DNA from 3 places in the Lysinibacillus sp. G01H genome. Region 2 is predicted to be linked to each of the others. Evidence: a T-box and tRNA genes for the amino acid it is inferred to sense, from the RefSeq annotation. Region 2 holds a T-box; the other regions hold tRNA genes.
The links. The T-box of region 2 lies ahead of argS (arginine--tRNA ligase). A T-box ahead of a tRNA ligase gene usually reads a tRNA of that ligase, here a tRNA-Arg.
Positions count from the first base shown of each region.

Region 1: it encodes a tRNA-Arg, which carries the amino acid that the T-box ahead of argS (arginine--tRNA ligase) is inferred to sense. The anticodon was not compared.
Region 3: it encodes a tRNA-Arg, which carries the amino acid that the T-box ahead of argS (arginine--tRNA ligase) is inferred to sense. The anticodon was not compared.

Region 1 is NZ_CP118397.1:3,544,545-3,552,508, forward strand. Features, by position in the region: gene nadC (carboxylating nicotinate-nucleotide diphosphorylase) at 1-704, shown strand, start outside; gene nadA (quinolinate synthase NadA) at 691-1,794, shown strand; gene PSR12_RS18010 (VOC family protein) at 1,957-2,373, shown strand; tRNA gene PSR12_RS18015 (tRNA-Glu) at 2,433-2,504, opposite strand; tRNA gene PSR12_RS18020 (tRNA-Ser) at 2,507-2,597, opposite strand; tRNA gene PSR12_RS18025 (tRNA-Asn) at 2,608-2,684, opposite strand; tRNA gene PSR12_RS18030 (tRNA-Ile) at 2,689-2,765, opposite strand; tRNA gene PSR12_RS18035 (tRNA-Gly) at 2,767-2,840, opposite strand; tRNA gene PSR12_RS18040 (tRNA-Phe) at 2,846-2,921, opposite strand; tRNA gene PSR12_RS18045 (tRNA-Asp) at 2,980-3,055, opposite strand; tRNA gene PSR12_RS18050 (tRNA-Met) at 3,059-3,133, opposite strand; tRNA gene PSR12_RS18055 (tRNA-Ser) at 3,187-3,279, opposite strand; tRNA gene PSR12_RS18060 (tRNA-Ile) at 3,295-3,371, opposite strand; tRNA gene PSR12_RS18065 (tRNA-Met) at 3,379-3,452, opposite strand; tRNA gene PSR12_RS18070 (tRNA-Ala) at 3,481-3,556, opposite strand; tRNA gene PSR12_RS18075 (tRNA-Pro) at 3,573-3,649, opposite strand; tRNA gene PSR12_RS18080 (tRNA-Arg) at 3,659-3,735, opposite strand; tRNA gene PSR12_RS18085 (tRNA-Leu) at 3,744-3,832, opposite strand; tRNA gene PSR12_RS18090 (tRNA-Gly) at 3,838-3,912, opposite strand; tRNA gene PSR12_RS18095 (tRNA-Leu) at 3,949-4,033, opposite strand; tRNA gene PSR12_RS18100 (tRNA-Lys) at 4,051-4,126, opposite strand; tRNA gene PSR12_RS18105 (tRNA-Thr) at 4,134-4,209, opposite strand; tRNA gene PSR12_RS18110 (tRNA-Val) at 4,213-4,288, opposite strand; rRNA gene rrf (5S ribosomal RNA) at 4,299-4,414, opposite strand; rRNA gene PSR12_RS18120 (23S ribosomal RNA) at 4,607-7,534, opposite strand; rRNA gene PSR12_RS18125 (16S ribosomal RNA) at 7,716-7,964, opposite strand, start outside.
Region 2 is NZ_CP118397.1:2,226,353-2,234,316, forward strand. Features, by position in the region: gene PSR12_RS11275 (metallophosphoesterase family protein) at 1-525, opposite strand, end outside; gene PSR12_RS11280 (ABC-F family ATP-binding cassette domain-containing protein) at 642-2,246, opposite strand; gene PSR12_RS11285 (FAD-dependent oxidoreductase) at 2,842-4,728, shown strand; T-box leader at 4,810-5,029, shown strand; gene argS (arginine--tRNA ligase) at 5,074-6,747, shown strand; gene PSR12_RS11295 (MFS transporter) at 6,878-7,964, shown strand, end outside.
Region 3 is NZ_CP118397.1:116,440-124,403, reverse strand. Features, by position in the region: rRNA gene PSR12_RS00630 (23S ribosomal RNA) at 1-2,872, opposite strand, end outside; tRNA gene PSR12_RS00625 (tRNA-Ala) at 2,962-3,037, opposite strand; tRNA gene PSR12_RS00620 (tRNA-Ile) at 3,050-3,126, opposite strand; rRNA gene PSR12_RS00615 (16S ribosomal RNA) at 3,221-4,772, opposite strand; tRNA gene PSR12_RS00610 (tRNA-Ala) at 4,915-4,990, opposite strand; tRNA gene PSR12_RS00605 (tRNA-Pro) at 5,011-5,087, opposite strand; tRNA gene PSR12_RS00600 (tRNA-Arg) at 5,097-5,173, opposite strand; tRNA gene PSR12_RS00595 (tRNA-Leu) at 5,182-5,270, opposite strand; tRNA gene PSR12_RS00590 (tRNA-Gly) at 5,276-5,350, opposite strand; tRNA gene PSR12_RS00585 (tRNA-Leu) at 5,388-5,472, opposite strand; tRNA gene PSR12_RS00580 (tRNA-Lys) at 5,490-5,565, opposite strand; tRNA gene PSR12_RS00575 (tRNA-Thr) at 5,572-5,647, opposite strand; tRNA gene PSR12_RS00570 (tRNA-Val) at 5,651-5,726, opposite strand; rRNA gene rrf (5S ribosomal RNA) at 5,737-5,852, opposite strand; rRNA gene PSR12_RS00560 (23S ribosomal RNA) at 5,968-7,964, opposite strand, start outside.

The DNA of each region.
Region 1 (7,964 bases), 1.3 Mb from region 2:
TTGAGCATGGCTTTCTCTTACTCGATCGATCAATCGAAGTCAACCTTCATAAAAAAGATGGAGAGATGGTTAAGTCAGGTGATGTACTCGCTGTGATTAAAGGTCCCTTACAAAAGTTATTAATCGGTGAGCGTGTCATTTTAAATCTTATTCAACGTATGTCTGCTATTGCAACGGCAGCCCATCTTGCCGTTCAAGAAACAGTAGGTACTCACGCAAAAATATGTGATACGCGTAAAACACTACCAGGACTGCGTATGTTAGATAAATATGCTGTTCGAATTGGTGGTGCTTTTAATCATCGTAATGGCCTGTATGACGCAATTATGCTAAAGGATAATCATATTGCCTTTGCTGGTAGCATTACAAAGGCAGTTCAGGCCGCTAAAGTAAAAGTCGGTCATACCGTAAAAATTGAAGTTGAAATTGAAACAAAAGAACAATTAGAAGAAGCTATCAACGCAGGAGCAGATATTATTATGTTTGATAACCGTAGCCCAGAAGAAATTCGTGCATGGCTTCCCATTGTTCCTCCCACTATTGCGACTGAAGCATCTGGGGGCATCACACTTGAAAATTTAAAGGCATATGCCCAATCGGGTATTCAATGGATTTCACTTGGCTCCTTAACACATTCAGTTAAAGCTTTTGATATTAGTGCACTCGTTCAAATGAAAGGAGATCATTCCCTTGTCCATCACTAGTTTATTACAACAGACGACATTACTCCCAGAGCATTATCGGGAACTATCTGTAAAGGAAATGGAATCTCGTATTTTATCAATAAAGAAAAAATTAGGTCCTAAATTATTTATTCCTGCCCACCATTATCAAAAAGATGAAGTCATTCAATTTGCAGATGCAACTGGGGATTCTTTACAGTTAGCTCAATTATCCGCAGCAAATAAGGAAGCTGAACACATCGTATTTTGCGGTGTACATTTTATGGCAGAGACTGCTGATATGCTGACAACGAAACAGCAACGTGTCTATTTACCAGATATGCGCGCTGGTTGTTCAATGGCTGATATGGCAGATATTTATCAAACAGAACAAGCATGGCCCATTCTTCAAGAACTCTTTGGTGATACGATTATTCCTCTAACCTATGTTAATTCAACTGCGGCTATTAAAGCCTTTACTGGAAGGCATGGTGGTGCTTGTGTCACTTCATCGAATGCAAAGGAACTTGTTCAATGGGCTTTTACCCAAAAACAGCGTATCTTCTTTTTACCTGACCAACATTTAGGAAGGAATACTGCCTATGATTTAGGTATACCTCTTGAAAATATGGCTGTTTGGAATCCACATAAGAACTTGCTCGAAACAAAAGAGCCTCTTGAAAATATCCAGGTTATTCTTTGGAAGGGTCACTGCTCTGTGCACGAAGGGTTTACGGTTCAACATACAGAGGTTATTCGCAAAGAACACCCGACTATGAGGATTATCGTTCACCCAGAGTGCAGCCGTGAAGTGGTAGCAGCGGCTGATGATGCAGGCTCCACAAAATACATTATTGATACAATCAATCGAGCTCCAAGCGGATCTGCATGGGCAATTGGAACAGAAATGAATCTTGTCAATCGCATTATTAAGCAGCATCCTGATAAACATATTGTCTCCTTAAATGAAAACTTTTGTCCTTGTTTAACAATGAATCGAATTGACCTTCCACATTTGTTATGGAGCTTAGAAAGTATTGAGCAAGGTCAACCTCATAACCGTATACAAGTAGATGAACATACTACCGCTGAAGCACTTAGTTCACTTGATAGAATGCTAGCCAGAGGATAAATAGTTAAACTTTTTAAACAGAAAGGTTGAAGATATAACCTTTCTGTTTTTGTTTACAAACACCTGCTTTCAATAGTGCTAATGGCTTCCATTTTCGCCTACATTGCTAAAATTGACACGACTTTATGCTCCATGATACTGTCAATTTGGAGGTGATATTAAATGGCTTTTCAATCGAAAAATATCTTTATCAATTTACCAGTAAAAGATCTAAACAAATCTATCAGTTTTTTTAAGGAATTAGGTTTTGAGTTCAATCAACAATTCAGTGATGAAACAACAGCCTCAATGATTATTAGTGAAAATATCTTCGCATTAATAATGGTTGAAGAACGATTTAAAGGATTTAGTAAGAAAGAAGTTACAGATACTACTACTTCTGCAGAAGCAATCTTATGTCTTTCTGCTGAAAGCCGAGAACAAGTAGATCAATTAGTGAATAAGGCACTTGCCTCTGGTGGTAAACCATATAGTGAACCACAAGATCACGGATTTATGTATGGTTGGGGTTTTCAAGATGTAGATGGGCATATCTGGGAAGTGGTTTATATGGATGAAAATGCATTGAATCAAGAGTAAATTTTGTATCTATGAATATCAAAAAACAGTAGATGCAAATGCATCTACTGTTTTTAGTATGACCCGTACGGGATTCGAACCCGTGTTACCGCCGTGAAAGGGCGGTGTCTTAACCACTTGACCAACGGGCCCATGGCGGAGAAGGAGGGATTTGAACCCTCGCGCCGGTTACCCGACCTACACCCTTAGCAGGGGCGCCTCTTCAGCCTCTTGAGTACTTCCCCAAAATAAAAATGGCTCCGAAGGCAGGACTCGAACCTGCGACAACCTGATTAACAGTCAGGTGCTACTACCAACTGAGCTACTTCGGAATAATGGTGGGCCTAAATGGACTCGAACCATCGACCTCACGCTTATCAGGCGTGCGCTCTAACCAGCTGAGCTATAGGCCCTTGGAGCGGGTGATGGGAATCGAACCCACGACATCAGCTTGGAAGGCTGAGGTTTTACCATTAAACTACACCCGCATAAATGGTGGGTCAGGACGGAATCGAACCGCCGACACTTAGAGCTTCAATCTAATGCTCTACCAACTGAGCTACTGACCCATTTCGTCCATGCTAAGCTTACTCACTCTTTTGCTTCTCATGACTTTTATTTTAAAAATGGCGGTCCCGACCGGGATCGAACCGGCGATCTCCTGCGTGACAGGCAGGCATGTTAACCGCTACACCACGGGACCTTTTGGTTGCGGGGGCTGGATTTGAACCAACGACCTTCGGGTTATGAGCCCGACGAGCTACCACTGCTCCACCCCGCGATAATTTTATGCTGTTTCGAGTTTTTAAAGCACCATTTATAAAAATTTAAAACTGGAGGAGGTAGAGGGATTCGAACCCCCGCGCGGTGTTACCCGCCTGTCGGTTTTCAAGACCGATCCCTTCAGCCAGACTTGGGTATACCTCCGTTACAATATATAAATGGTGGACCTTGCAGGACTCGAACCTGCGACCGGACGGTTATGAGCCGTCTGCTCTAACCAACTGAGCTAAAGGTCCTTTAAGATGGCGGCAGAGGGGATCGAACCCCCGACCTTACGGGTATGAACCGTACGCTCTAGCCAGCTGAGCTACGCCGCCAGGATCTTTATACTGGTTAATTTACTTATGGTGGAGCCTAGCGGGATCGAACCGCTGACCTCCTGCGTGCAAGGCAGGCGCTCTCCCAGCTGAGCTAAGGCCCCATAATTTTTTTGGAAATGGTCGGGAAGACAGGATTCGAACCTGCGACCCCTTGGTCCCAAACCAAGTGCTCTACCAAGCTGAGCTACTTCCCGTTGTTCTTTTGGCGCGCCCGACAGGAGTCGAACCCATAACCTTCTGATCCGTAGTCAGACGCTCTATCCAATTGAGCTACGGGCGCATTTAAAATGGTGCCGAGGACCGGAATCGAACCGGTACGGTAGTCACCTACCGCAGGATTTTAAGTCCTGTGCGTCTGCCAGTTCCGCCACCCCGGCACATTTGGAGCGGAAGACGAGGTTCGAACTCGCGACCCCCACCTTGGCAAGGTGGTGTTCTACCACTGAACTACTTCCGCATGTGCATAAGTTTTTTTATCTGGCAATGAAAATAATGGTGCGGGTGAAGGGAGTCGAACCCCCACGCCTTGCGGCGCTAGATCCTAAGTCTAGTGCGTCTGCCAATTCCGCCACACCCGCTTATTATTATTTAAAAATGGTGAGCCATGAAGGACTCGAACCTTCGACCCTCTGATTAAAAGTCAGATGCTCTACCAACTGAGCTAATGGCTCGAAAAAATGGTGCCGGCTATAGGAATCGAACCCACGACCTACTGATTACAAGTCAGTTGCTCTACCTGCTGAGCTAAACCGGCATATGGTGGAGGATGACGGGCTCGAACCGCCGACCCTCTGCTTGTAAGGCAGATGCTCTCCCAGCTGAGCTAATCCTCCTGGGTATTATGCCTAGCGACGTCCTACTCTCACAGGGGGAAGCCCCCAACTACCATCGGCGCTAAAGAGCTTAACTTCCGTGTTCGGTATGGGAACGGGTATGACCTCTTTGCCATCATCACTAGACTTATTCGACCTCCAATACACGGCGTATTACTGCGTCAGCTGCTCTCGTTCAATCAGTCACGTACAAAAGTACGCTCCTTCAATCACTCGTTTGCTTCCTTGTACAACTTGTGTCTTGAAGCTCTCTTTTTTATTGAAAGATTTGTTCTTTCAAAACTGGATAAACGGTGCATTGAATGTTTCAAACTTTTTTTGGTTAAGTCCTCGATCGATTAGTATTCGTCAGCTCCATGTGTCACCACACTTCCACCTCGAACCTATCTACCTCATCGTCTTTGAGGGATCTTACTTACTTGCGTAATGGGAAATCTCATCTTGAGGGGGGCTTCATGCTTAGATGCTTTCAGCACTTATCCCGTCCACACATAGCTACCCAGCGATGCCTTTGGCAAGACAACTGGTACACCAGCGGTGTGTCCATCCCGGTCCTCTCGTACTAAGGACAGCTCCTCTCAAATTTCCTACGCCCACGACGGATAGGGACCGAACTGTCTCACGACGTTCTGAACCCAGCTCGCGTACCGCTTTAATGGGCGAACAGCCCAACCCTTGGGACCGACTACAGCCCCAGGATGCGATGAGCCGACATCGAGGTGCCAAACCTCCCCGTCGATGTGGACTCTTGGGGGAGATAAGCCTGTTATCCCCGGGGTAGCTTTTATCCGTTGAGCGATGGCCCTTCCATGCGGAACCACCGGATCACTAAGCCCGTCTTTCGACCCTGCTCGACTTGTAGGTCTCGCAGTCAAGCTCCCTTGTGCCTTTACACTCTACGAATGATTTCCAACCATTCTGAGGGAACCTTTGGGCGCCTCCGTTACCTTTTAGGAGGCGACCGCCCCAGTCAAACTGTCCGCCTGACACTGTCTCCTGCCCCGCTAAGGGGCATGGGTTAGAATTTCAATACAACCAGGGTAGTATCCCACCGACGCCTCCTTCGAAGCTGGCGCTCCGAGATCTCTGGCTCCTACCTATCCTGTACAAGTTGTACCAAAATTCAATATCAGGCTACAGTAAAGCTCCACGGGGTCTTTCCGTCCTGTCGCGGGTAACCTGCATCTTCACAGGTACTATAATTTCACCGAGTCTCTCGTTGAGACAGTGCCCAGATCGTTACGCCTTTCGTGCGGGTCGGAACTTACCCGACAAGGAATTTCGCTACCTTAGGACCGTTATAGTTACGGCCGCCGTTTACTGGGGCTTCAATTCGCAGCTTCGCTTGCGCTAACCACTCCTCTTAACCTTCCAGCACCGGGCAGGCGTCAGCCCCTATACGTCACCTTACGGTTTTGCAGAGACCTGTGTTTTTGCTAAACAGTCGCCTGGGCCTATTCACTGCGGCTCTCATGCGCTTGCACGCTCAAGAGCACCCCTTCTCCCGAAGTTACGGGGTCATTTTGCCGAGTTCCTTAACGAGAGTTCTCTCGCACACCTTAGGATTCTCTCCTCGACTACCTGTGTCGGTTTGCGGTACGGGCACCTCTCACCTCGATAGAGGCTTTTCTTGGCAGTGTGAAATCAGGAACTTCGTCCATACGGACTCGCCATCACAGCTCAACGTTACAGTGTGCGGATTTGCCTACACACACGCCTTACTGCTTGGACGCGCACAACCAACGGCGCGCTTACCCTATCCTACTGCGTCCCCCCATTTCTCAAACGGTGAGGAGGTGGTACAGGAATATCAACCTGTTGTCCATCGCCTACGCCTATCGGCCTCGGCTTAGGTCCCGACTAACCCTGAGCGGACGAGCCTTCCTCAGGAAACCTTAGTCATACGGTGGACGGGATTCTCACCCGTCTTTCGCTACTCATACCGGCATTCTCACTTCTAAGCGCTCCACCAGTCCTTCCGGTCTGACTTCAACGCACTTAGAACGCTCTCCTACCACTGACATCGTAGATGTCAATCCACAGCTTCGGTGAATCGTTTAGCCCCGATACATTTTCGGCGCAGCGTCACTCGACCAGTGAGCTATTACGCACTCTTTAAATGATGGCTGCTTCTAAGCCAACATCCTGGTTGTCTGTGCAACGCCACATCCTTTTCCACTTAACGATTACTTTGGGACCTTAGCTGGTGGTCTGGGCTGTTTCCCTTTTGACTACGGATCTTATCACTCGCAGTCTGACTCCCGTGTATAAATATCTGGCATTCGGAGTTTGTCTGAATTCGGTAAACCGGGATGGCCCCCTAGTCCAAACAGTGCTCTACCTCCAGTATTCTCATCACGAGGCTAGCCCTAAAGCTATTTCGGAGAGAACCAGCTATCTCCAAGTTCGATTGGAATTTCTCCGCTACCCACACCTCATCCCCGCACTTTTCAACGTGCGTGGGTTCGGGCCTCCAGTAAGTGTTACCTCACCTTCACCCTGGACATGGGTAGATCACCTGGTTTCGGGTCTACGACCACGTACTATTTCGCCCTATTCAGACTCGCTTTCGCTGCGGCTCCGCCTTCTAAAGCTTAACCTCGCACGTAATCGTAACTCGCCGGTTCATTCTACAAAAGGCACGCTATCACCCATTAACGGGCTCTAACTACTTGTAGGCACACGGTTTCAGGATCTCTTTCACTCCCCTTCCGGGGTGCTTTTCACCTTTCCCTCACGGTACTGGTTCACTATCGGTCACTAGGTAGTATTTAGCCTTGGGAGATGGTCCTCCCGGATTCCGACGGAATTTCACGTGTTCCGCCGTACTCAGGATCCACTCAGGAGAGAACGAACTTTCGACTACAGGGCTTTTACCTGCTCTGGCGGACCTTTCCAAGTCGCTTCATCTAACTCGCTCTTTTGTAACTCCGTATTGAGTGTCCTACAACCCCAAGAGGCAAGCCTCTTGGTTTGGGCTCTTCCCGTTTCGCTCGCCGCTACTCAGGGAATCGATTTTTCTTTCTCTTCCTCCAGGTACTTAGATGTTTCAGTTCCCTGGGTCTGCCTTCAAGACGCTATGTATTCACGTCAAGATACTACGCGATTAAACGTAGTGGGTTCCCCCATTCGGAAATCTCCGGATCAAAGCTCACTTACAGCTCCCCGAAGCATATCGGTGTTAGTGCCGTCCTTCTTCGGCTCCTAGTGCCAAGGCATTCGCCGTGCGCCCTTAATAACTTAACCAAGTTATTAAGCCTATAAAAAACTTAAAAAATAAATGTGTTTGTTACAATTTCAATGTCGTTTTATCCAGTTTTCAAAGAACAAGTTTTGAAGTGTTTCATTCAGATAGAATGAACCTTCAAAACTGAACGCAAAACGTAATCGTACAAACCCAAGGTTTGTATTCCGAAATAATCCTTAGAAAGGAGGTGATCCAGCCGCACCTTCCGATACGGCTACCTTGTTACGACTTCACCCCAATCATCTATCCCACCTTCGGCGGCTGGCTCCAAAAGGTTACCTCACCGACTTCGGGTGTTACAAACTCTCGTGGTGTGACGGGCGGTGTGTACAAGGCCCGGGAACGTATTCACCGCGGCATGCTGATCCGCGATTACTAGCGATTCCGGCTTCATGTAGGCGAGTTGCAGCCTACAATCCGAACTGAGAA
Region 2 (7,964 bases):
TCCTACATTACAAAGAATTCCTTGTTTATATGTATGTAAAAAAGTTGTATGGATATCGCCATAGACCACAATATCAGGTTGTTTCTTGTAATGGATTGAGTTGGTTACTGCATTATTCTCAAACATAGATAAACGCTTTTCAAGCGGATGACTCGGTAAGATACGTTCAAACTCGCTCCTTGGAGACGCATGGAAAAATCTAATGAGCTGTTCATTTAATTCAAGATCAATATGGAAGGGTAATGACCCGAGATATTGATAGTCTTTTGCTGTTAATCGATCTTTAAACCATTGGAGAAAATCATTGTCAGTAGGGGATTGAATAAATACGTCCCAATTGCCTCGTACGACTTGTTCACAATTTTGTTGGATAAGTTCAATACAGGCAGATCCTGGAGGGCCCTTGCCGATTAAATCACCTAAACAAAAAATTCTGTCAATCTTTCTTAAGCGAATGTCTTTTAATACGGCCTCTAATGCCGTTTTATTCCCATGAATATCTGATATAATTGCAATTTTCTTCACGAAGCTTACCCCCTCATTAATGCTATACTAAATAATTCAATAAAAATCCTTTTAATCCTTTAAAAACAAAGACAAAAAAACCTCTACCTACTTTGGGTAGAGGTTTTTTGTAAAGCCTAGCTTAAGCCTTGGCTATCTTTCCATTCTAAGAATTCATCATATGTTAACTGCTTATCTAAAATAGAGCCGTCTTCACGGATTTCGATGACACGGTTAGCAATTGTTTGGATGAACTGATGGTCATGGGATGTGAAAATCATTGCGCCTTTAAAACGAATTAAGCCTTCGTTCAATGCTTGAATAGATTCAAGGTCAAGGTGGTTCGTTGGTTCATCTAATAAAATAACATTTGCTGTCGCAAGCATCATTTTCGATAGCATACAACGTACTTTTTCGCCTCCAGAAAGAACAGCAGGAGATTTCTTCACTTCTTCACCAGAGAATAGCATACGTCCTAGGAAACCACGTAGGAAGCTTTCTGTTTCATCGTCTGGCGAATATTGACGTAACCATTCTACTAATGTTTTTTCAGAACCTTCGAAGTACTTGTCATGATCGTTTTCGAAGTAGCTTTGAGATGTCGTTACACCCCATTTGAATGTGCCAGCATCCGCTTCTTTTTCTTCCATTAAAATATCAAGAAGTGCTGTTTTCGCCATTGGGCTACCAAGTAAAACAATTTTATCTTCTTTGTTCATCGAGAAGCGCATGTCCTTGAATAGTGTTTCGCCTTCATGACTTGCCGTTAGACCGTCTACTGTTAGGACATCGTTACCAATTTCACGGCCGATTTGGAAGTTGATGAATGGATATTTACGGCTTGATGGCTTAATATCATCCAGCTCAATTTTATCCAGCATTTTTTTACGAGATGTTGCTTGCTTCGATTTAGAAGCATTGGCAGAGAAACGTGCGATAAACGCTTGTAATTCTTTAATTTTCTCTTCTTTTTTCGAATTTTGGTCTTGTGCCATTTTTTGCGCCAATTGAGAAGATTCATACCAGAAATCATAGTTCCCTACATATAATTGGATTTTAGAGAAGTCCAAATCCGCAATATGTGTACATACTTTATTTAAGAAGTGACGGTCATGGGATACAACAATAACTGTATTTTCAAAGTTAATCAGGAACTCTTCCAGCCACTGAATTGCCTTTAAGTCAAGGTGGTTGGTAGGCTCATCGAGTAATAGTACATCAGGTTGACCAAACAGTGCCTGTGCCAGTAATACTTTCACTTTGTCAGAACCTTCAAGATCGCCCATTAGCATGTAATGAAGATCATCGGAGATACCTAAACCGTTTAGTAGTGTAGCCGCTTCTGAATCAGCTTCCCAACCGTTTAGCTCTGCAAATTCACCTTCTAACTCTGCAGCACGCATGCCATCCTCATCGGAGAAATCTTCCTTTGCATAGATAGCGTCTTTTTCTGTTTTCACGTCATATAGGCGTTTATTTCCCATAATAACTGTGTCGAGCACAGTATGCTCATCGTATTCGAAGTGGTTCTGTTTCAGGACAGATAAACGTTCGTCCTTACCCATCGATACATTTCCTTCCTGCGCTTCAATTTCACCAGAAAGAATTTTTAAAAATGTTGATTTACCAGCACCATTTGCCCCAATTAAACCGTAGCAATTGCCTGGTGTGAATTTTATATTTACGTCTTCAAATAGTTTACGATCGCCATAGCGAAGACCTACATTACTAACTTGAATCATGCAAGTTCCTCCTTTTTTTCACAATGGCTCTAGTATAGCATGAAATATGTTCCATAGTCTATAAACATTATTAAATCAAGGTTTGGCGTTCTTTTCACATTTTTTGTTAAACATAAACTGAATAAAGATACAATAAAAAAGTTAAATTTGGTGTAACTTTCTTTGAGAGTGAGACGTCTATATTGTAGTGTGATTAACTATTTTTGAAAAAGAATAGAAAAATGACATCATTTACCACGGGGATTTTAGTTGCTTATTCACAAAGGTTTCGTCTAAAATGATTCTGACTGTTTATATATCAAGTAAATCATCACTGGTGCCCACAAGCCCATCCCCGTTTTGAATGCCAGCTATTTGTGGCTCTTTCATTTATACTAGATAGATGTTGCTAAAGTTAGACTAAAAACATCACAATCCTCATAAATGATTTCATTCATTTATCTTGATGATAATTTCATAAAAAATGCTGTAAGCCAATGAATTATTCGTTGTTGGTAATGATATGCCTGCGTTCAACTAGGACATTCAGCCCTTGTGGCGGGAATGATGATTAAATAAACACATCGATGGAAATTTTAACAATTGGAGGTATATTATGGGTAAGGGCTTATTATGGACAGCCACTTGTGTAATAGTAGTTTTACTTGGGTTTGGTAGCTACTATTTTATTAAAGAAATAACAAACTCTATGGCATACAATAAATTAGTAGATGAGTATAAAAAGCCAGAACCAATTGAACATATAGAGGAAGAATATGATGTTATTGTCATCGGTGGTGAACCAGAGGGTGTGGCTGCGGCTGTGGCTGCTGCTCGAAATGGTGCGAAAACATTGCTGGTCGAAAAACGACAAGAGTTAGGTGGATTATTTACATATGGTATGCTGAATTTCCTCGACATTCCTCGTAATGGCCATAACAAATCGATTAGTGAGGGAATATTTAAGGAATGGCATGAGCTTGTTAGAGGGAATGACGCTTTTGGCATTGTAGGTGCTAATGCAGCCTTTAAAAAGCTGATCGATGAAGAGCCCAACTTAACTTTATCCGTGCAAACCGAGGTTGTGAAAGCGAATGTCAAACAACAACAATTAACGTCTGTGGAATTAAAAAATGAGTACGGTACATATGTTGTGACGGGGAAATCATTTATAGATGCTACACAGGATGCTGATTTTGCTGCCTTGTCGGGCGTTCCTTTCTTTGTGGGTGGAGAAGATATTGGCATAAAGGATAAGCGTATGGCTGTGACGTTAATGCTACATTTAAAAAATGTCAATTGGGATGAAGTCAAAAAAGCGGCTAATTCTGGTGTATTTGGCGGTGCTAATTTAAATCATACGGTGATGTGGGGCTTTACAAAGCTGCATGATGAATACAAGCCATTACAAGAGGGCACAAGATTACGAGGCTTAAACTTAGCTCGTGTAGATGATGAATATTTCATCAATGCCTTACAGATTTTTGGTATTGATGGCTTGAATGAATCCTCAAAACAAGCGGCGATTGTCGCTGGGAAGAAAGAAACGTTACACATTCTAAAATATTTACAAACAAACTTCCCAGGGTTTGAAAAGGCTGAAATTGTCAGCTATCCAGAAGAACTCTACGTCCGAGAAACGAGACACATTTGGGCAGAGTATCAATTACCAATGGCAGACCTGTGGAAAAATAGTGATCAGTGGGATAGCATTGGCATTGCCTCTTATCCAGTCGATGTGCAAGCGCAAACGCCTCATGATTACGGCTATGTGATCGCTGCACCAAAGCAATATGCTATTCCTTTCCGTTCGTTAGTACCGAAGGATATTGATGGCTTACTGGTTGTCGGACGCTCTGCTGGTTATTCATCACTTGCAGCTGGTAGTGCACGTATTGTTCCAACAGGGATGGTAACTGGTGAAGCGGCTGGGACTGCAGCTGCTCTTGCACAGAAGCACGATGTAACCTTTAGAGACATGAGTAAGGATAAACCATTAATCGCTACATTACGAAAGCAATTGGCTAAACAAGGTGCCTATGTTGATTCATTTTCAATTGAGTATCCATATCAAGGAGAATGGTATGATGAAGCCATTCAAACGCTCATTAATTACGGCCTTGTAGTGGGCGGCTATGATAATGACTTAAAAGTAGACAGTAAGGCGACGAAAATAAAGTTTGCTAAAATGTTAAAAGAGAGTATGTTACGTGCTGGTGGAGAAAGTGGATCAGGAATGAAGGACCAACTCGAAATTGTCATCAATAAGGTTTATAATCAAGGTGATGAAGCTATTGAGCGAGATGAGCTGGCTCAATATTTGGCCGACGTCCTAATCGGTGAATCCAATGAGACTAACTGGGATACATTAGTAGAAAAAGGAATTATCACGGAGAAAGTAGCGAAGAAAGTCTCTGACAATAAGGAATTAAAATTAAAAGAGATGTATGCCATTATGGCTGATGTGATTCAGTATGTAGAAAAAAAACGTTCCTCCTTGTGAGGAGCGTTTTTTGCTGAAATGGCAACGTAAAAAATGGTTGACGCCAATAAGGAAATCCTGTAATATATGTCAAAATCATAGAAAAATTCGATGAAAAAGAGAGTAATTGATGGGATGACTGGCAAGCGAGTTAGGGATGGTGGGAGCCTAATGCAGGAACCATGAATGAAGCGCACTTTGGAGAAGGTTCTCGAACAAGTAGTAGAGAATAGCGGGGCGTCACCTCGTTAACAACGGAAAGTGGTCATGTTACATGACAACTAGAGTGGTACCACGGGATTATCATGCTCTCGTCTCTAATTATAGAGGCGAGGGCTTTTTTATTTGAACAGGAGGAGGAGTAAAATGAATCAACTAATCGCCAACAGTATAGCGGTCGCATTAAAGCAACAAATAATAGGAGAGGAAATAGTGTCATTATTAGAAAAACCCAAAAGTTTGGAGCTTGGGGACGTAGCCTTTCCATGCTTTACTCTAGCAAAAGTGTGGAAAAAATCACCGCAAAGTATCGCAGCACATATTGCAAGTCAAATAAATCATGACAGCATTGAGCGTGTGCAAGCTGTTGGTGGCTATGTTAATATTTTTCTCGATCAACAAAAGGTGACCCAACAGGTGTTAAGCAAGATTCTGCGCGACAAGCAACAATATGGTACTACTCCAACAAAGGTGGGAGCGGTCGTCTTGGATTTTTCCTCTCCTAATATCGCCAAGCCTTTCTCAATGGGACATTTACGTTCAACGGTCATCGGCAATGCCTTAGCAAATATTGCAGAAAAAAATGGCTATCAAGCCATTCGTATTAATCATTTAGGGGACTGGGGTACACAGTTTGGCAAGCTTATTGTTGCTTATCAGCTTTGGGGTGATAAACAGGCCATTTCAGCGTCACCGATAGAGGAGTTATTAAAGATTTATGTGAAGTTTCATGAAGAGGCAGAGCAAGACCCAACGCTCAATGAACAGGCTCGTGCCGCCTTTAAAGCATTGGAGGACGGTAATGAAGAGGCACAGGCATTATGGCAATGGTTCCGAGATGTGTCATTCGTAGAATTTCAAACAATATATGAGCTATTAGGAATTCATTTTGATGGCTTTACAGGTGAATCCTTTTACAATGACAAAATGCCATCCGTTGTAACAGAATTAAAAGAAAAAGGGCTCCTCGTGGAATCAGAAGGTGCGTATGTTGTGGAGATGGAGGAGATGCCTCCATGTTTAATAAAGAAAACGGATGGGGCCACGCTTTATGCGACGCGTGATTTAGCAGCTGCCCTGTATCGCCAACAGCACTACCAGCCCCAAAAGATGTTCTACGTTGTTGGCAATGAGCAGTCCCTCCACTTTAAACAACTTTTTCAGGTCATCGAAAAAATGGGCTATCCTTGGGCAAAGAATTTGCAACATGTGTCATTTGGCATGATGCTGAAGGATGGTAAAAAAATGTCGACGCGTAAAGGCAAAGTGGTGCTATTAGCTGATGTACTAGCAGAAGCTATAACGACAGCACAGCGTAATATGGAGCAGAAAAATCCTTCTCTGCCTAATAAAGAGCAAGTCGCAAAGCAAGTGGGGGTTGGAGCGGTAATTTTTAATGATTTAAAAGCCCATCGTCTAAACGATATTGAATTTTCAATCGAGCAAATGATGAATTTTGAAGGCGAAACAGGGCCATACGTACAATATACATATGCACGTATTTGCTCTATTTTAGATAAAGCGAAAGCTCCGACTCAAGATATATTATTCAAATCTTTAGGAGAGCAGGCTTGGCCGATGATCCTATTATTAGAACAGTTTCCTAAAACGGTAGCTATGGCTTTTGAGCAGGCTGATCCGTCCCAAATAGCGAAGTATGCCTTACAACTGGCACGTTTATTTAATAAATATTATGCACAGTACAAAATATTAGCAGAGGACGAACAGCAAGCATCCCGTCTTGCTCTATGTCAGAGTGTTGCGATTGTTTTAAAAGAGTCATTAGCCTTATTAGGTATTGAATCACCTGAAAATATGTAAGAAGCATTAGCCATTTAAAGATAAACTGTCCAATCATTGACCATCCATCGAAAACATGATAAAAGGATAGAGGAATCCATGCAAGCTTTTCATAAATAAAGGCAGCGTATTAATAGAGAGGATCAAACAAATGGCTAAAAAACATTGGACCGTATCACTCACCTTCGTGGTCATTAGTACATTTTTTGTAGCTCTTAATATGAGACCAGCTGTCACGGGAATAGGACCGCTTTTTAATATCCTCATGACATCCTTACAAGTCTCGAATACAAGCATGAGCTTTCTCACTGCTATCCCCGTTTTTTGTATGGGATTATTTGCACCTTTGGCTGTCCCGCTTCAGCGAAAAATGGGCACGAAATCAGCTATCACCCTTTTAGTGGCGATCCTTGTCGTTGCGAATGGGCTACGCTTTTTCCAAGCAAGTTATCTCTTGCTCATCGTGACAAGCTTTGCGGCAGGCTTAGCGATTGCAATGATTGGTCCTATTCTAAATGCTTATATTAAGAAAAAGTTTCCAGAACGCTTTACGACAGTAGTCGGTATCTATTCATTCGGTATTGGCGTAGGGGCTACCTTAAGTGCAGCCTTAACCGTGACTTTTTATCAGGGTTTCAGTAATAGTTGGACAATCGCCCTTGGCATGTGGTCAATCCTTGCTATAGTTGCTCTCGTTATCTGGCTAGCGGCAATTCCATCCGAACACAACGAGCAACTCCAACAAGTAACTACGTCAGAAGAAGTCCGTAATCCGTGGACATCTAGACGTGCCTGGGTAATTTTACTGTACTTTGGTTTACAAACATCACTCTTTTTCTCAATTATGTCATGGCTTACGCCGCTATTGCAGGATAAAGGCCTGTCATTAGAGGCATCCAGTGCCATGCTAACAATTATGTCTATTGTACAAATGATAGGTAATATGGCGGTCCCAATTCTCATGGAAAAATGGCCAAGTCGAATGGCCTGGCTACTAGTGTTTAGCTTTGTTGGCGTGATTAGTTTTATGCTACTCTGGCTGACAGCGGGTTTTTACCTATGGCTGGCTGTTTTATTAATTGGTATTGTGCTAAGTGGGCTATTTCCAATCGGACTATTGTTGCCTCTTGATGAAGCCAAAAATGATCAGGAGGCCACTAGTTGGTCATCTATGGTGCTGGCAGGTGGCTTTATGGTAAGTGCCATTATCCCCATTCTAATAGGCGTTTGCTATGACC
Region 3 (7,964 bases), 2.1 Mb from region 2:
ACCTCGAACCTATCTACCTCATCGTCTTTGAGGGATCTTACTTACTTGCGTAATGGGAAATCTCATCTTGAGGGGGGCTTCATGCTTAGATGCTTTCAGCACTTATCCCGTCCACACATAGCTACCCAGCGATGCCTTTGGCAAGACAACTGGTACACCAGCGGTGTGTCCATCCCGGTCCTCTCGTACTAAGGACAGCTCCTCTCAAATTTCCTACGCCCACGACGGATAGGGACCGAACTGTCTCACGACGTTCTGAACCCAGCTCGCGTACCGCTTTAATGGGCGAACAGCCCAACCCTTGGGACCGACTACAGCCCCAGGATGCGATGAGCCGACATCGAGGTGCCAAACCTCCCCGTCGATGTGGACTCTTGGGGGAGATAAGCCTGTTATCCCCGGGGTAGCTTTTATCCGTTGAGCGATGGCCCTTCCATGCGGAACCACCGGATCACTAAGCCCGTCTTTCGACCCTGCTCGACTTGTAGGTCTCGCAGTCAAGCTCCCTTGTGCCTTTACACTCTACGAATGATTTCCAACCATTCTGAGGGAACCTTTGGGCGCCTCCGTTACCTTTTAGGAGGCGACCGCCCCAGTCAAACTGTCCGCCTGACACTGTCTCCTGCCCCGCTAAGGGGCATGGGTTAGAATTTCAATACAACCAGGGTAGTATCCCACCGACGCCTCCTTCGAAGCTGGCGCTCCGAGATCTCTGGCTCCTACCTATCCTGTACAAGTTGTACCAAAATTCAATATCAGGCTACAGTAAAGCTCCACGGGGTCTTTCCGTCCTGTCGCGGGTAACCTGCATCTTCACAGGTACTATAATTTCACCGAGTCTCTCGTTGAGACAGTGCCCAGATCGTTACGCCTTTCGTGCGGGTCGGAACTTACCCGACAAGGAATTTCGCTACCTTAGGACCGTTATAGTTACGGCCGCCGTTTACTGGGGCTTCAATTCGCAGCTTCGCTTGCGCTAACCACTCCTCTTAACCTTCCAGCACCGGGCAGGCGTCAGCCCCTATACGTCACCTTACGGTTTTGCAGAGACCTGTGTTTTTGCTAAACAGTCGCCTGGGCCTATTCACTGCGGCTCTCATGCGCTTGCACGCTCAAGAGCACCCCTTCTCCCGAAGTTACGGGGTCATTTTGCCGAGTTCCTTAACGAGAGTTCTCTCGCACACCTTAGGATTCTCTCCTCGACTACCTGTGTCGGTTTGCGGTACGGGCACCTCTCACCTCGATAGAGGCTTTTCTTGGCAGTGTGAAATCAGGAACTTCGTCCATACGGACTCGCCATCACAGCTCAACGTTACAGTGTGCGGATTTGCCTACACACACGCCTTACTGCTTGGACGCGCACAACCAACGGCGCGCTTACCCTATCCTACTGCGTCCCCCCATTTCTCAAACGGTGAGGAGGTGGTACAGGAATATCAACCTGTTGTCCATCGCCTACGCCTATCGGCCTCGGCTTAGGTCCCGACTAACCCTGAGCGGACGAGCCTTCCTCAGGAAACCTTAGTCATACGGTGGACGGGATTCTCACCCGTCTTTCGCTACTCATACCGGCATTCTCACTTCTAAGCGCTCCACCAGTCCTTCCGGTCTGACTTCAACGCACTTAGAACGCTCTCCTACCACTGACATCGTAGATGTCAATCCACAGCTTCGGTGAATCGTTTAGCCCCGATACATTTTCGGCGCAGCGTCACTCGACCAGTGAGCTATTACGCACTCTTTAAATGATGGCTGCTTCTAAGCCAACATCCTGGTTGTCTGTGCAACGCCACATCCTTTTCCACTTAACGATTACTTTGGGACCTTAGCTGGTGGTCTGGGCTGTTTCCCTTTTGACTACGGATCTTATCACTCGCAGTCTGACTCCCGTGTATAAATATCTGGCATTCGGAGTTTGTCTGAATTCGGTAAACCGGGATGGCCCCCTAGTCCAAACAGTGCTCTACCTCCAGTATTCTCATCACGAGGCTAGCCCTAAAGCTATTTCGGAGAGAACCAGCTATCTCCAAGTTCGATTGGAATTTCTCCGCTACCCACACCTCATCCCCGCACTTTTCAACGTGCGTGGGTTCGGGCCTCCAGTAAGTGTTACCTCACCTTCACCCTGGACATGGGTAGATCACCTGGTTTCGGGTCTACGACCACGTACTATTTCGCCCTATTCAGACTCGCTTTCGCTGCGGCTCCGCCTTCTAAAGCTTAACCTCGCACGTAATCGTAACTCGCCGGTTCATTCTACAAAAGGCACGCTATCACCCATTAACGGGCTCTAACTACTTGTAGGCACACGGTTTCAGGATCTCTTTCACTCCCCTTCCGGGGTGCTTTTCACCTTTCCCTCACGGTACTGGTTCACTATCGGTCACTAGGTAGTATTTAGCCTTGGGAGATGGTCCTCCCGGATTCCGACGGAATTTCACGTGTTCCGCCGTACTCAGGATCCACTCAGGAGAGAACGAACTTTCGACTACAGGGCTTTTACCTGCTCTGGCGGACCTTTCCAAGTCGCTTCATCTAACTCGCTCTTTTGTAACTCCGTATTGAGTGTCCTACAACCCCAAGAGGCAAGCCTCTTGGTTTGGGCTCTTCCCGTTTCGCTCGCCGCTACTCAGGGAATCGATTTTTCTTTCTCTTCCTCCAGGTACTTAGATGTTTCAGTTCCCTGGGTCTGCCTTCAAGACGCTATGTATTCACGTCAAGATACTACGCGATTAAACGTAGTGGGTTCCCCCATTCGGAAATCTCCGGATCAAAGCTCACTTACAGCTCCCCGAAGCATATCGGTGTTAGTGCCGTCCTTCTTCGGCTCCTAGTGCCAAGGCATTCGCCGTGCGCCCTTAATAACTTAACCAAGTTATTAAGCCTATAAAAAACTTAAAAAATAAATGTGTTTGTTACAATTTCAATGTCGTTTTATCCAGTTTTCAAAGAACAAAAAAATGGTGGAGCCTAGCGGGATCGAACCGCTGACCTCCTGCGTGCAAGGCAGGCGCTCTCCCAGCTGAGCTAAGGCCCCAAGAGGTATATATGGTGGGCCTAAATGGACTCGAACCATCGACCTCACGCTTATCAGGCGTGCGCTCTAACCAGCTGAGCTATAGGCCCTCTTGGAAGTTTTATTAAATTTCATAAACCTTCAAAACTGAACGCAAAACGTAATCGTACAAACCCAAGGTTTGTATTCCGAAATAATCCTTAGAAAGGAGGTGATCCAGCCGCACCTTCCGATACGGCTACCTTGTTACGACTTCACCCCAATCATCTATCCCACCTTCGGCGGCTGGCTCCAAAAGGTTACCTCACCGACTTCGGGTGTTACAAACTCTCGTGGTGTGACGGGCGGTGTGTACAAGGCCCGGGAACGTATTCACCGCGGCATGCTGATCCGCGATTACTAGCGATTCCGGCTTCATGTAGGCGAGTTGCAGCCTACAATCCGAACTGAGAACGACTTTATCGGATTAGCTCCCTCTCGCGAGTTGGCAACCGTTTGTATCGTCCATTGTAGCACGTGTGTAGCCCAGGTCATAAGGGGCATGATGATTTGACGTCATCCCCACCTTCCTCCGGTTTGTCACCGGCAGTCACCTTAGAGTGCCCAACTAAATGATGGCAACTAAGATCAAGGGTTGCGCTCGTTGCGGGACTTAACCCAACATCTCACGACACGAGCTGACGACAACCATGCACCACCTGTCACCGTTGCCCCCGAAGGGGAAACTATATCTCTACAGTGGTCAACGGGATGTCAAGACCTGGTAAGGTTCTTCGCGTTGCTTCGAATTAAACCACATGCTCCACCGCTTGTGCGGGCCCCCGTCAATTCCTTTGAGTTTCAGTCTTGCGACCGTACTCCCCAGGCGGAGTGCTTAATGCGTTAGCTGCAGCACTAAGGGGCGGAAACCCCCTAACACTTAGCACTCATCGTTTACGGCGTGGACTACCAGGGTATCTAATCCTGTTTGCTCCCCACGCTTTCGCGCCTCAGCGTCAGTTACAGACCAGAAAGTCGCCTTCGCCACTGGTGTTCCTCCAAATCTCTACGCATTTCACCGCTACACTTGGAATTCCACTTTCCTCTTCTGCACTCAAGTCCCCCAGTTTCCAATGACCCTCCACGGTTGAGCCGTGGGCTTTCACATCAGACTTAAAGGACCGCCTGCGCGCGCTTTACGCCCAATAATTCCGGACAACGCTTGCCACCTACGTATTACCGCGGCTGCTGGCACGTAGTTAGCCGTGGCTTTCTAATAAGGTACCGTCAAGGTACAGCCAGTTACTACTGTACTTGTTCTTCCCTTACAACAGAGTTTTACGATCCGAAAACCTTCTTCACTCACGCGGCGTTGCTCCATCAGGCTTTCGCCCATTGTGGAAGATTCCCTACTGCTGCCTCCCGTAGGAGTCTGGGCCGTGTCTCAGTCCCAGTGTGGCCGATCACCCTCTCAGGTCGGCTACGCATCGTCGCCTTGGTGAGCCGTTACCTCACCAACTAGCTAATGCGCCGCGGGCCCATCCTATAGCGACAGCCGAAACCGTCTTTCAGTCCTTCACCATGAAGTAAAGGAGATTATTCGGTATTAGCCCCGGTTTCCCGGAGTTATCCCAAACTATAGGGTAGGTTGCCCACGTGTTACTCACCCGTCCGCCGCTAACGTCAAAGGAGCAAGCTCCTTTTCTGTTCGCTCGACTTGCATGTATTAGGCACGCCGCCAGCGTTCGTCCTGAGCCAGGATCAAACTCTCCATAAAAGAAATTTGATTAGCTCAAATTGTTTTGCTGGCATCATGTTTGATGTCCAAAATTGTGTTTCGTTCGCTAGTAAAACTAGCTACTTAAAACTTTATTGATTACGTTTTGCTTGTTCAGTTTTCAAGGTTCATGTATTTGAATTGGTGGAGCCTAGCGGGATCGAACCGCTGACCTCCTGCGTGCAAGGCAGGCGCTCTCCCAGCTGAGCTAAGGCCCCGTTTTTTTATTTTTAGGAAATGGTCGGGAAGACAGGATTCGAACCTGCGACCCCTTGGTCCCAAACCAAGTGCTCTACCAAGCTGAGCTACTTCCCGTTGTTATTATGGCGCGCCCGACAGGAGTCGAACCCATAACCTTCTGATCCGTAGTCAGACGCTCTATCCAATTGAGCTACGGGCGCATTTAAAATGGTGCCGAGGACCGGAATCGAACCGGTACGGTAGTCACCTACCGCAGGATTTTAAGTCCTGTGCGTCTGCCAGTTCCGCCACCCCGGCACATTTGGAGCGGAAGACGAGGTTCGAACTCGCGACCCCCACCTTGGCAAGGTGGTGTTCTACCACTGAACTACTTCCGCATGTGCATAAGCTTTTTTTATCTGGCAATGAAAATAATGGTGCGGGTGAAGGGAGTCGAACCCCCACGCCTTGCGGCGCTAGATCCTAAGTCTAGTGCGTCTGCCAATTCCGCCACACCCGCTTATTATTATTTGAAAATGGTGAGCCATGAAGGACTCGAACCTTCGACCCTCTGATTAAAAGTCAGATGCTCTACCAACTGAGCTAATGGCTCGAAAAATGGTGCCGGCTATAGGAATCGAACCCACGACCTACTGATTACAAGTCAGTTGCTCTACCTGCTGAGCTAAACCGGCATATGGTGGAGGATGACGGGCTCGAACCGCCGACCCTCTGCTTGTAAGGCAGATGCTCTCCCAGCTGAGCTAATCCTCCTGGGTATTATGCCTAGCGATGTCCTACTCTCACAGGGGGAAGCCCCCAACTACCATCGGCGCTAAAGAGCTTAACTTCCGTGTTCGGTATGGGAACGGGTGTGACCTCTTTGCCATCATCACTAGACTTATTAAAAGACAAGATTTATTATACCATATTTCAGTATAAATACAAGCTTTTTTTAAAACTTACTTGTTCTTTCAAAACTGGATAAACGGTGCATTGAATGCTTCAAACTTTTTTGGTTAAGTCCTCGATCGATTAGTATTCGTCAGCTCCATGTGTCACCACACTTCCACCTCGAACCTATCTACCTCATCGTCTTTGAGGGATCTTACTTACTTGCGTAATGGGAAATCTCATCTTGAGGGGGGCTTCATGCTTAGATGCTTTCAGCACTTATCCCGTCCACACATAGCTACCCAGCGATGCCTTTGGCAAGACAACTGGTACACCAGCGGTGTGTCCATCCCGGTCCTCTCGTACTAAGGACAGCTCCTCTCAAATTTCCTACGCCCACGACGGATAGGGACCGAACTGTCTCACGACGTTCTGAACCCAGCTCGCGTACCGCTTTAATGGGCGAACAGCCCAACCCTTGGGACCGACTACAGCCCCAGGATGCGATGAGCCGACATCGAGGTGCCAAACCTCCCCGTCGATGTGGACTCTTGGGGGAGATAAGCCTGTTATCCCCGGGGTAGCTTTTATCCGTTGAGCGATGGCCCTTCCATGCGGAACCACCGGATCACTAAGCCCGTCTTTCGACCCTGCTCGACTTGTAGGTCTCGCAGTCAAGCTCCCTTGTGCCTTTACACTCTACGAATGATTTCCAACCATTCTGAGGGAACCTTTGGGCGCCTCCGTTACCTTTTAGGAGGCGACCGCCCCAGTCAAACTGTCCGCCTGACACTGTCTCCTGCCCCGCTAAGGGGCATGGGTTAGAATTTCAATACAACCAGGGTAGTATCCCACCGACGCCTCCTTCGAAGCTGGCGCTCCGAGATCTCTGGCTCCTACCTATCCTGTACAAGTTGTACCAAAATTCAATATCAGGCTACAGTAAAGCTCCACGGGGTCTTTCCGTCCTGTCGCGGGTAACCTGCATCTTCACAGGTACTATAATTTCACCGAGTCTCTCGTTGAGACAGTGCCCAGATCGTTACGCCTTTCGTGCGGGTCGGAACTTACCCGACAAGGAATTTCGCTACCTTAGGACCGTTATAGTTACGGCCGCCGTTTACTGGGGCTTCAATTCGCAGCTTCGCTTGCGCTAACCACTCCTCTTAACCTTCCAGCACCGGGCAGGCGTCAGCCCCTATACGTCACCTTACGGTTTTGCAGAGACCTGTGTTTTTGCTAAACAGTCGCCTGGGCCTATTCACTGCGGCTCTCATGCGCTTGCACGCTCAAGAGCACCCCTTCTCCCGAAGTTACGGGGTCATTTTGCCGAGTTCCTTAACGAGAGTTCTCTCGCACACCTTAGGATTCTCTCCTCGACTACCTGTGTCGGTTTGCGGTACGGGCACCTCTCACCTCGATAGAGGCTTTTCTTGGCAGTGTGAAATCAGGAACTTCGTCCATACGGACTCGCCATCACAGCTCAACGTTACAGTGTGCGGATTTGCCTACACACACGCCTTACTGCTTGGACGCGCACAACCAACGGCGCGCTTACCCTATCCTACTGCGTCCCCCCATTTCTCAAACGGTGAGGAGGTGGTACAGGAATATCAACCTGTTGTCCATCGCCTACGCCTATCGGCCTCGGCTTAGGTCCCGACTAACCCTGAGCGGACGAGCCTTCCTCAGGAAACCTTAGTCATACGGTGGACGGGATTCTCACCCGTCTTTCGCTACTCATACCGGCATTCTCACTTCTAAGCGCTCCACCAGTCCTTCCGGTCTGACTTCAACGCACTTAGAACGCTCTCCTACCACTGACATCGTAGATGTCAATCCACAGCTTCGGTGAATCGTTTAGCCCCGATACATTTTCGGCGCAGCGTCACTCGACCAGTGAGCTATTACGCACTCTTTAAATGATGGCTGCTTCTAAGCCAACATCCTGGTTGTCTGTGCAACGCCACATCCTTTTCCACTTAACGATTACTTTGGGACCTTAGCTGGTGGTCTGGGCTGTTTCCCTTTTGACTACGGATCTTATCACTCGCAGTCTGACTCCCGTGTATAAATATCTGGCATTCGGAGTTTGTCTGAATTCGGTAAACCGGGATG